DNA from 3 places in the Pseudomonas sp. B392_1p genome. Region 3 is predicted to be linked to each of the others. Evidence: predicted binding sites of a transcription regulator. Region 3 holds the regulator's gene; each other region holds the start of a gene.
The links. The regulator sigma-54, encoded in region 3, starts transcription at its own class of promoters, with help from an activator protein. The targets are predictions, from matches to a motif close to ANTGGCATNNANNTTGCTNT.

Region 1 (2,269 bases), on a different contig from region 3:
CAGCGCTGGCGATATCGTCATTGAACTGCTGCAAAAGGCTTACTGCTGGCATAACAACCTCTGTTGAGCGGGCGTCCTGCTCCCTCGCGGGTCAATCAGCGCAGGGTTTCGAAACCGAGCAGCTTGCTGGCCACGCGCTGGCTGTCGACCTGATAGCTGCCATCGGCGATGGCTTGCTTGATTTGTGCCACGCGTTCGTGGTCGACACTGGGCTGGCTACGCAATTGATCGCTGATCTGCTGCAACTGTTGAGCCTCAGCACTGAGAAGTACCGGCTCGCCACTTTTGGCCGGTGTTGCAGGCTGGGCCAGCGCGGTGTCGATCGGCGGCTGCGCCGCATTGCTGCGGTTTGTGCTGGGCGGGACGGGGGTGCCGTTCGACCGCTGAATGTCGATAACCATGATTCGCTACCTCGGACGGGTGTATGGACGCATGCCATTATTCTCGGCCAGGGCGGCAGGAACTTTAGTGCGATCCGATACGGTTTTGCGTTTCGGGTCACAGTTTAAAGGATTTAAACAGTTCTTGACGGTTTAGAGGTCCACTTCCACCTGTCCGGGGCCACTGATCCTGGCCTTGATGATGCGTTGGGAGCCCAGGTTGCGTACCCGGATCTGTTCACCTGGCGCTCCGTTGCTCAGCGCTTCGCCGGGCATGCGTACATTCAGGCCGCTGTTGCGGGCGCTGATGACGACCTGATCACCTTTGCTCACCACATCGGCTCGTTCCAGGTGGTTGGGGGTGAGGATCTGGTCGGCGGTGACGGGGCGCGTCAATTTGTAGCCCAGGGCCTGATCCAGCTCGGTCAGATAGCCTTGGCTGAGCTGGCCGACGTCGCGCTCCGCCAGGCGGATATCTGCAAAACCGATGGTGCTTGAGCGCGCCAAGGGGCGCGCGACGGCGACTACGTCGCGATACAGGCGCACTTGGGCGGGGACAAAGACGCTCCAGGGCGAACGACCGCTGCAGCCGACGCGCACGGTGACCCGGCCGATGGGCTGTGGCGGGTTTTCCAGGCTGGCATACAGGGGTTGGTCGCAAAACGGCATGCGCAACCGTGGGTCCAGTCGGTTCATGTCGATTTCATGGCGCCCGGCGATGGCGCTGCGCTGCAAGTAGTCGGCGACAGTGGCCTCAAGAAATGCCTGGGCTGTGCCGATAAGCTGATCAGGTAGCGTTTGTGGTGTTGGCGCCGCCTGTGACGAGATGCTGTGCAGCACGGCAACGCAGGCGAGGGGCTGAGCAAGCCTGGATAAACGTCGTAAAAATGACAGGGCAATCTTCATGCCCTAAAAGAAGCAAAGTACGTGCCGCCAGGTAAAAGGCGAGCATCGAACTTTGGTGCGCGTGTGGGTAAGCACGGCGGCACTTTCCGTCCCTACCTGAACATACAACGTTCTATTCATATCAAGGGAGCCGGCATGGCTGGTGTAATGGACTCGGTAAACCAGCGCACTCAGCTGGTCGGACAGAATCGCCTGGAGCTCTTGCTGTTTCGTCTCGACGGCAGTCAGCTGTATGGCATCAATGTCTTCAAGGTCAAGGAAGTACTGCCTTGTCCCCGTCTGAATGTCATGCCCAAATCGAGCGCGGTAGTGTGTGGCGTGGCGAATATCCGTGGCGGAACCGTTCCGATTCTCGACCTGTCGATGGCTACCGGCCGTCGCGCTCTGACCGAGCGGCAGAACAGTTTCGTCATCATCACCGAATACAACTCACGCGTGCTGGGCTTCCTGGTGCGCTCGGTGGAACGCATCGTCAACCTCTACTGGCATGAGGTGCATCTGCCGCCCAAGGGCACCGGACGGGATCATTACCTGACTGCGGTGACCCATGTGGATGATCGGCTGGTGGAAATCATCGATGTAGAAAAGATTCTTGCCGAAGTCATACCGACCAAAGAAACGGTCTCTGATCACGTCATTTCCGCGCAGGCTCAGCAGTTTGCCGAGACTCAGCACGTGCTGGTGGTGGATGATTCATCGGTTGCCCGCAAGCAGCTGATTCGTTGCCTGGAAAGCCTTGGCGTCGAGGTCACTGCTCTGTGCGATGGTCGCCAGGGACTCGAGTATCTGCAAAACATGCTCAACGAGGGGCGCAGCCCTGAGAAGGAGCTGCTCATGGTCATTTCCGATATCGAAATGCCGGAGATGGATGGGTACACTCTGACCGCAGAAATTCGCCAGGACCCGCGCATGAGCAAGCTGCATGTGCTTTTGCATACCTCGCTGTCAGGGGTGTTCAACCAGGCGATGGTCAAGAAGGTGGG
Region 2 (2,269 bases), on a different contig from region 3:
AGCTGCCGCACCGTGGCGTAAATATCGTCGGTGGACAGGGCGATGTGCTGGATGCCCTCGCCATGATATTCGCGAATGAATTCTTCGATCTGTGAATGAGCATCTGCGGATTCGTTGATCGGGATGCGGATCTTGCCGCAGGGAGCGGTCATCGCCCTGGACAACAGCCCGCTGAGCTTGCCCTCGATATCGAAGTAGCGGATTTCACGAAACCCGGCGATGCGCTCATAAAAGCTGGACCAGACATCCATCTGCCCGCGCTTGACGTTATGGGTCAGATGATCGATCTCCAGCAACCCCACCGCACGGTCATTGGCGCTGCGGCCCGGATGGAACTCAAAATCAACGTCATAGATGCTGTGTGCGCCGTAGCGGTCCACCAGATAAAGCACCGAACCGCCGATACCGGCCACGCAGGGGATATTCAACTCGCCGAAATTGGCGTGACTGCCCAGTAACGTGGCGCCCTGCGCTTGCACATAGGCAGCGGCCTGAGCGGCATTCTTGACCCGGAAGGCCATGGCACAGGCGCTCGGCCCATGAGCCTGGGCAAAGGCATGCACCTCACCGCTGGGACTGCCGTTGAGTACAAAATTGATGCCGTGCTGTTGGAAGAGGAACACCGGTTTGGAGCGATGCCGGGCGGTTTCGGTAAAACCCATGGCGATGAACAACTGGCGTAGTTGTTCGAGACCTTCGGTGGTCGGTGCGGTGAATTCGACGAACTCGAAACCATCGGTTCCGATGGGGTTATGCGGGGCGATTCGGCTTATGACAGCGTCCATGTTAAGCCCTCCGGTTACATGCGAATGACCTAAGCACAGCTGCCGAACGCCCTTTACGCAATGTGAAACTCACCTTCCGGGCAGCCGGCGGCGTCGCGTCTCGGCACAATAAGTTGACGAAGCACCAAGCTGCTCCAATTCCTGCACAAACCTGTAAATAAATCCTGCCAGTGGGTGGCAATGAATTGCCACGTATTCCTGCGCCTCGTTTTATTGCAACGTTGAAGTTAATGCTCCGAATCAAGGCAACGCGGCGCCACTCCCCCTTTGATATCTATCAGTAAAAATACGATTACCGCTCTATTCCGGTGGTCATGCCAAGTTGGCAAGGGATATGCTTAGTTGCTGTTGGCGTAAGGTTAATAGCCAACAGTTCTAATAAATGAGGGGAAACCCCTCACCGACACCAAGGAAATGGAGCATGAGCATGCTTAAGAAACTCCCTGTGGCAATCGCAGTAGCCTCTTCGGTTGCCTTCAGCAGCATGGCAGTCTCGGAAACCGTAGAAAGTCCGATTGGTAAACTCGATGTCAGCATGACCGCTACCCTGGCGAGCGACTGGCTGAACCGTGGTTCTTCGCTGAACGGTGGTAATCCCACCGTGCAAGGCAGTTTGGACGTTGTACACGAAAGCGGCTTTTACGCTGGCATCTGGGGCGGCAGCATGGCGGGCGATGAAAAAACCGCCGGCTCTGAGTTCGACTATTACGTCGGCTACGGTGGCTCCATCACTGAAGAAATCACCTATGACCTGGCTGTGGCTACCTATATCTATTCAGGTACCACTTGGGGCGGTGAAGACGCGGAAAGCGATATCGAATACCTGGGCAGCATCAGCGCCTATGGCGGTACCGTCGGTCTCAAATACCGTACCGAAGACGTCAAGCAGCTTTATACCTACCTCGGCTACTCCTATGCCCTGCCGGGTGCAGTAACCTTGTCCGCATCGGTGGGTTTCACTGACATCGATGATGAAGTAAATAACGGGGAAGACTACACCGACTGGAGCTTGAGCCTGGGCAAATCCATCGCCAGTCTTGATTTCGCGCTGACCTACGCCACTAACGACCTGGACGGCACGGATGACAATTTTGCCGTCTCGGTTTCCAAGTCGTTCTAAAGTCCGCATCACGGTCACGGCCAACCCATGACCGCACCAAGAAACGCCGTTTCCCTTTGGGGTGCGGCGTTTTTTTTTGTTGCGCAGCGGCAGGCGGACGACGCGCTATACGCATTACGCCTTAGACATAGGCTGCTGACATAAAAAAATCCCCGGAAAGGATGCCTTCACCGGGGATTTTTCATCAGCGCAAGATCAGGCCTCGATCAGCTCACCGTTTTCCTTGACCTTCTGCGCTTCCAGGCTGGCGGCCTGTAGAGCAGTCAGAGCGATGGTGAAGACAATGTCGTCCACCAGCGCACCACGGGACAAGTCGTTCACCGGCTTGGCCAAGCCTTGCAGCATCGGGCCGACACTGATCACC
Region 3 (2,269 bases):
CAACGTTCGCGAAACGCTGGACATTTGCGAAACCGCCTATATCGTCAGCGACGGTCGCCTGATCGCCGAGGGCGATGCGCAAAGCATCCTGGCCAACCAGTTGGTTAAGGAAGTCTATCTGGGCCACGAATTCCGACTCTGATTGATGCCGTGCTCAGTCCGTAATATCAGATACTGGAATTCCCAAGAAATATCAGGCATATAATTTGCTTCCATGGCGCTGCGGCGCCCGCTAGTGGATGGCGCTTAGACGCCGGCAATCAAGGTCTGCCATGAAACCATCGCTCGTTCTCAAGATGGGCCAGCAGCTGACGATGACCCCGCAGCTGCAACAGGCCATACGACTTCTGCAACTGTCTACTCTGGATCTCCAGCAGGAAATCCAGGAAGCCCTGGAATCTAATCCGATGCTCGAACGTCAGGAGGAGGGGGAGGATTTTGACAACGCCGACCCGCTGGCCGACGGCGACGAACTGCCCAACCCTGGCAGCCAGGAAATAGCCCTTCAGGAAAGCAGCATTCCCACGGTTGAAAACCTTGATGACGGTGGCGAGTGGAATGAACGGATTCCCAACGAGCTGCCTGTGGATACCGCCTGGGAAGACGTCTACCAGACCAGCGCCAGCAGCCTGCCGAGTAATGATGACGAAGAGTGGGACTTCACCTCGCGCACCGCGCCAGGCGAAAGCCTGCAAACGCACCTGCTCTGGCAGCTCAACCTGGCGCCCATGTCCAATACCGACCGGTTGATCGCCGAAACCTTGATCGACTGCATCAACGACCAGGGGTATCTGGAGGAATCCCTGGAGGAAGTGCTCGCCGCCTTCGACCCGGAGCTGGACATCGAGCTCGATGAAATCGAAACCGTTCTGCGTCGTCTGCAACACTTCGAGCCCGCCGGTGTGGCCGCGCGCGACCTGCGCGAATGCCTGCTGCTGCAACTGCGCCAATTGCCGAACAGCACTCCCTGGCTTGTCGAAGCCCAGCGCCTGGTCGGCGATCACCTCGAGCTGCTGGGTAGCCGCGACTATGCCCTGCTGATGCGCCGCCTCAAGCTCAAGGAGGATGAGCTACGCCAGGTAGTTGAATTGATCCAGAGCCTCAACCCGCGTCCCGGCTCGCAAATCGAAGCCAGCGAACCGGAATACATCGTGCCGGACGTGATCGTGCGCAAGCACAACGATCGCTGGCTGGTGGAGCTGAATCAGGAATCCGTGCCGCGTCTGCGCGTCAACCCGCAATACGCAGGCTTCGTGCGGCGCGCCGATACCAGTACGGACAACACCTTCATGCGCAACCAATTGCAGGAAGCGCGCTGGTTCATCAAGAGCCTGCAAAGCCGCAATGAAACCTTGATGAAAGTGGCCACGCAGATCGTCGAGCATCAGCGCGGCTTTCTCGAATACGGCGACGAAGCGATGAAGCCCCTGGTCCTGCATGACATTGCCGAAGCGGTGGGCATGCATGAGTCGACCATCTCGCGGGTCACCACACAAAAATTCATGCACACCCCGCGTGGTATTTACGAACTGAAATACTTCTTTTCCAGCCACGTGAGCACCGCCGAAGGCGGAGAATGTTCATCCACCGCGATCCGCGCCATCATCAAAAAGCTGGTCGCGGCGGAAAACGCCAAAAAGCCATTGAGTGACAGCAAGATCGCTGGTCTACTGGAAGCACAAGGTATTCAAGTCGCCCGGCGCACGGTAGCCAAGTACCGCGAATCCATGGGGATCGCACCGTCCAGTGAACGCAAGCGACTGATGTAGCAAGCTCTTGGGGGACAGGCTGGTGCAGGACCGACAACCGTCCATGTCTGCGCAAGTCGCCCAAGCCACAGTGTTCCGGCTGCAGGCCCTTGGTCTGCGCCATCCACGCGGCAAGAAGGAGAATACGGTATGCAAGTCAACATCAGTGGACACCAACTGGTAGTGACCGACGCCCTGCGCGATTATATCGACGACAAATTCACCCGACTGGAGCGCCACTTCGACCGTATCACCAACGTACAGGTGATACTGCAAGTGGAAAAACTGAAGCAAAAAATCGACGCCACACTGCATGTTGCCGGTGGCGAAATCGTGGGCACTGCCGAACACGATGATATGTACGCAGCCATCGACCTCTTGGTCGACAAGCTGGATCGCCAATTAATCAAATACAAGGAAAAGCAGCTCGAACGCGAGCAGGGCGCAACCGTCCGCTGATTCCACACCATGATCCGACTTGAAGATATCCTGACCCCCGGCCGTTCCTTGGTGAACGTGCC

Region 1: the regulator sigma-54 is predicted to act here: its motif matches at 1,296-1,315, upstream of flgA (flagellar basal body P-ring formation chaperone FlgA).
Region 2: the regulator sigma-54 is predicted to act here: its motif matches at 1,107-1,126, upstream of ACTV8E_RS03480 (TorF family putative porin).

The regions. Positions count from the first base shown of each region.
Region 1 covers NZ_JBQPXM010000005.1:83,732-86,000, reverse strand. The annotation lists gene ACTV8E_RS09015 (flagella synthesis protein FlgN) at 1-52, opposite strand, end outside; gene flgM (flagellar biosynthesis anti-sigma factor FlgM) at 96-401, opposite strand; gene flgA (flagellar basal body P-ring formation chaperone FlgA) at 534-1,286, opposite strand; gene ACTV8E_RS09000 (chemotaxis protein CheV) at 1,422-2,269, shown strand, end outside.
Region 2 covers NZ_JBQPXM010000002.1:257,394-259,662, forward strand. The annotation lists gene hppD (4-hydroxyphenylpyruvate dioxygenase) at 1-785, opposite strand, end outside; gene ACTV8E_RS03480 (TorF family putative porin) at 1,213-1,905, shown strand; gene pta (phosphate acetyltransferase) at 2,101-2,269, opposite strand, start outside.
Region 3 covers NZ_JBQPXM010000008.1:107,876-110,144, reverse strand. The annotation lists gene lptB (LPS export ABC transporter ATP-binding protein) at 1-142, shown strand, start outside; gene ACTV8E_RS12945 (RNA polymerase factor sigma-54) at 273-1,769, shown strand; gene hpf (ribosome hibernation-promoting factor, HPF/YfiA family) at 1,899-2,207, shown strand; gene ptsN (PTS IIA-like nitrogen regulatory protein PtsN) at 2,217-2,269, shown strand, end outside.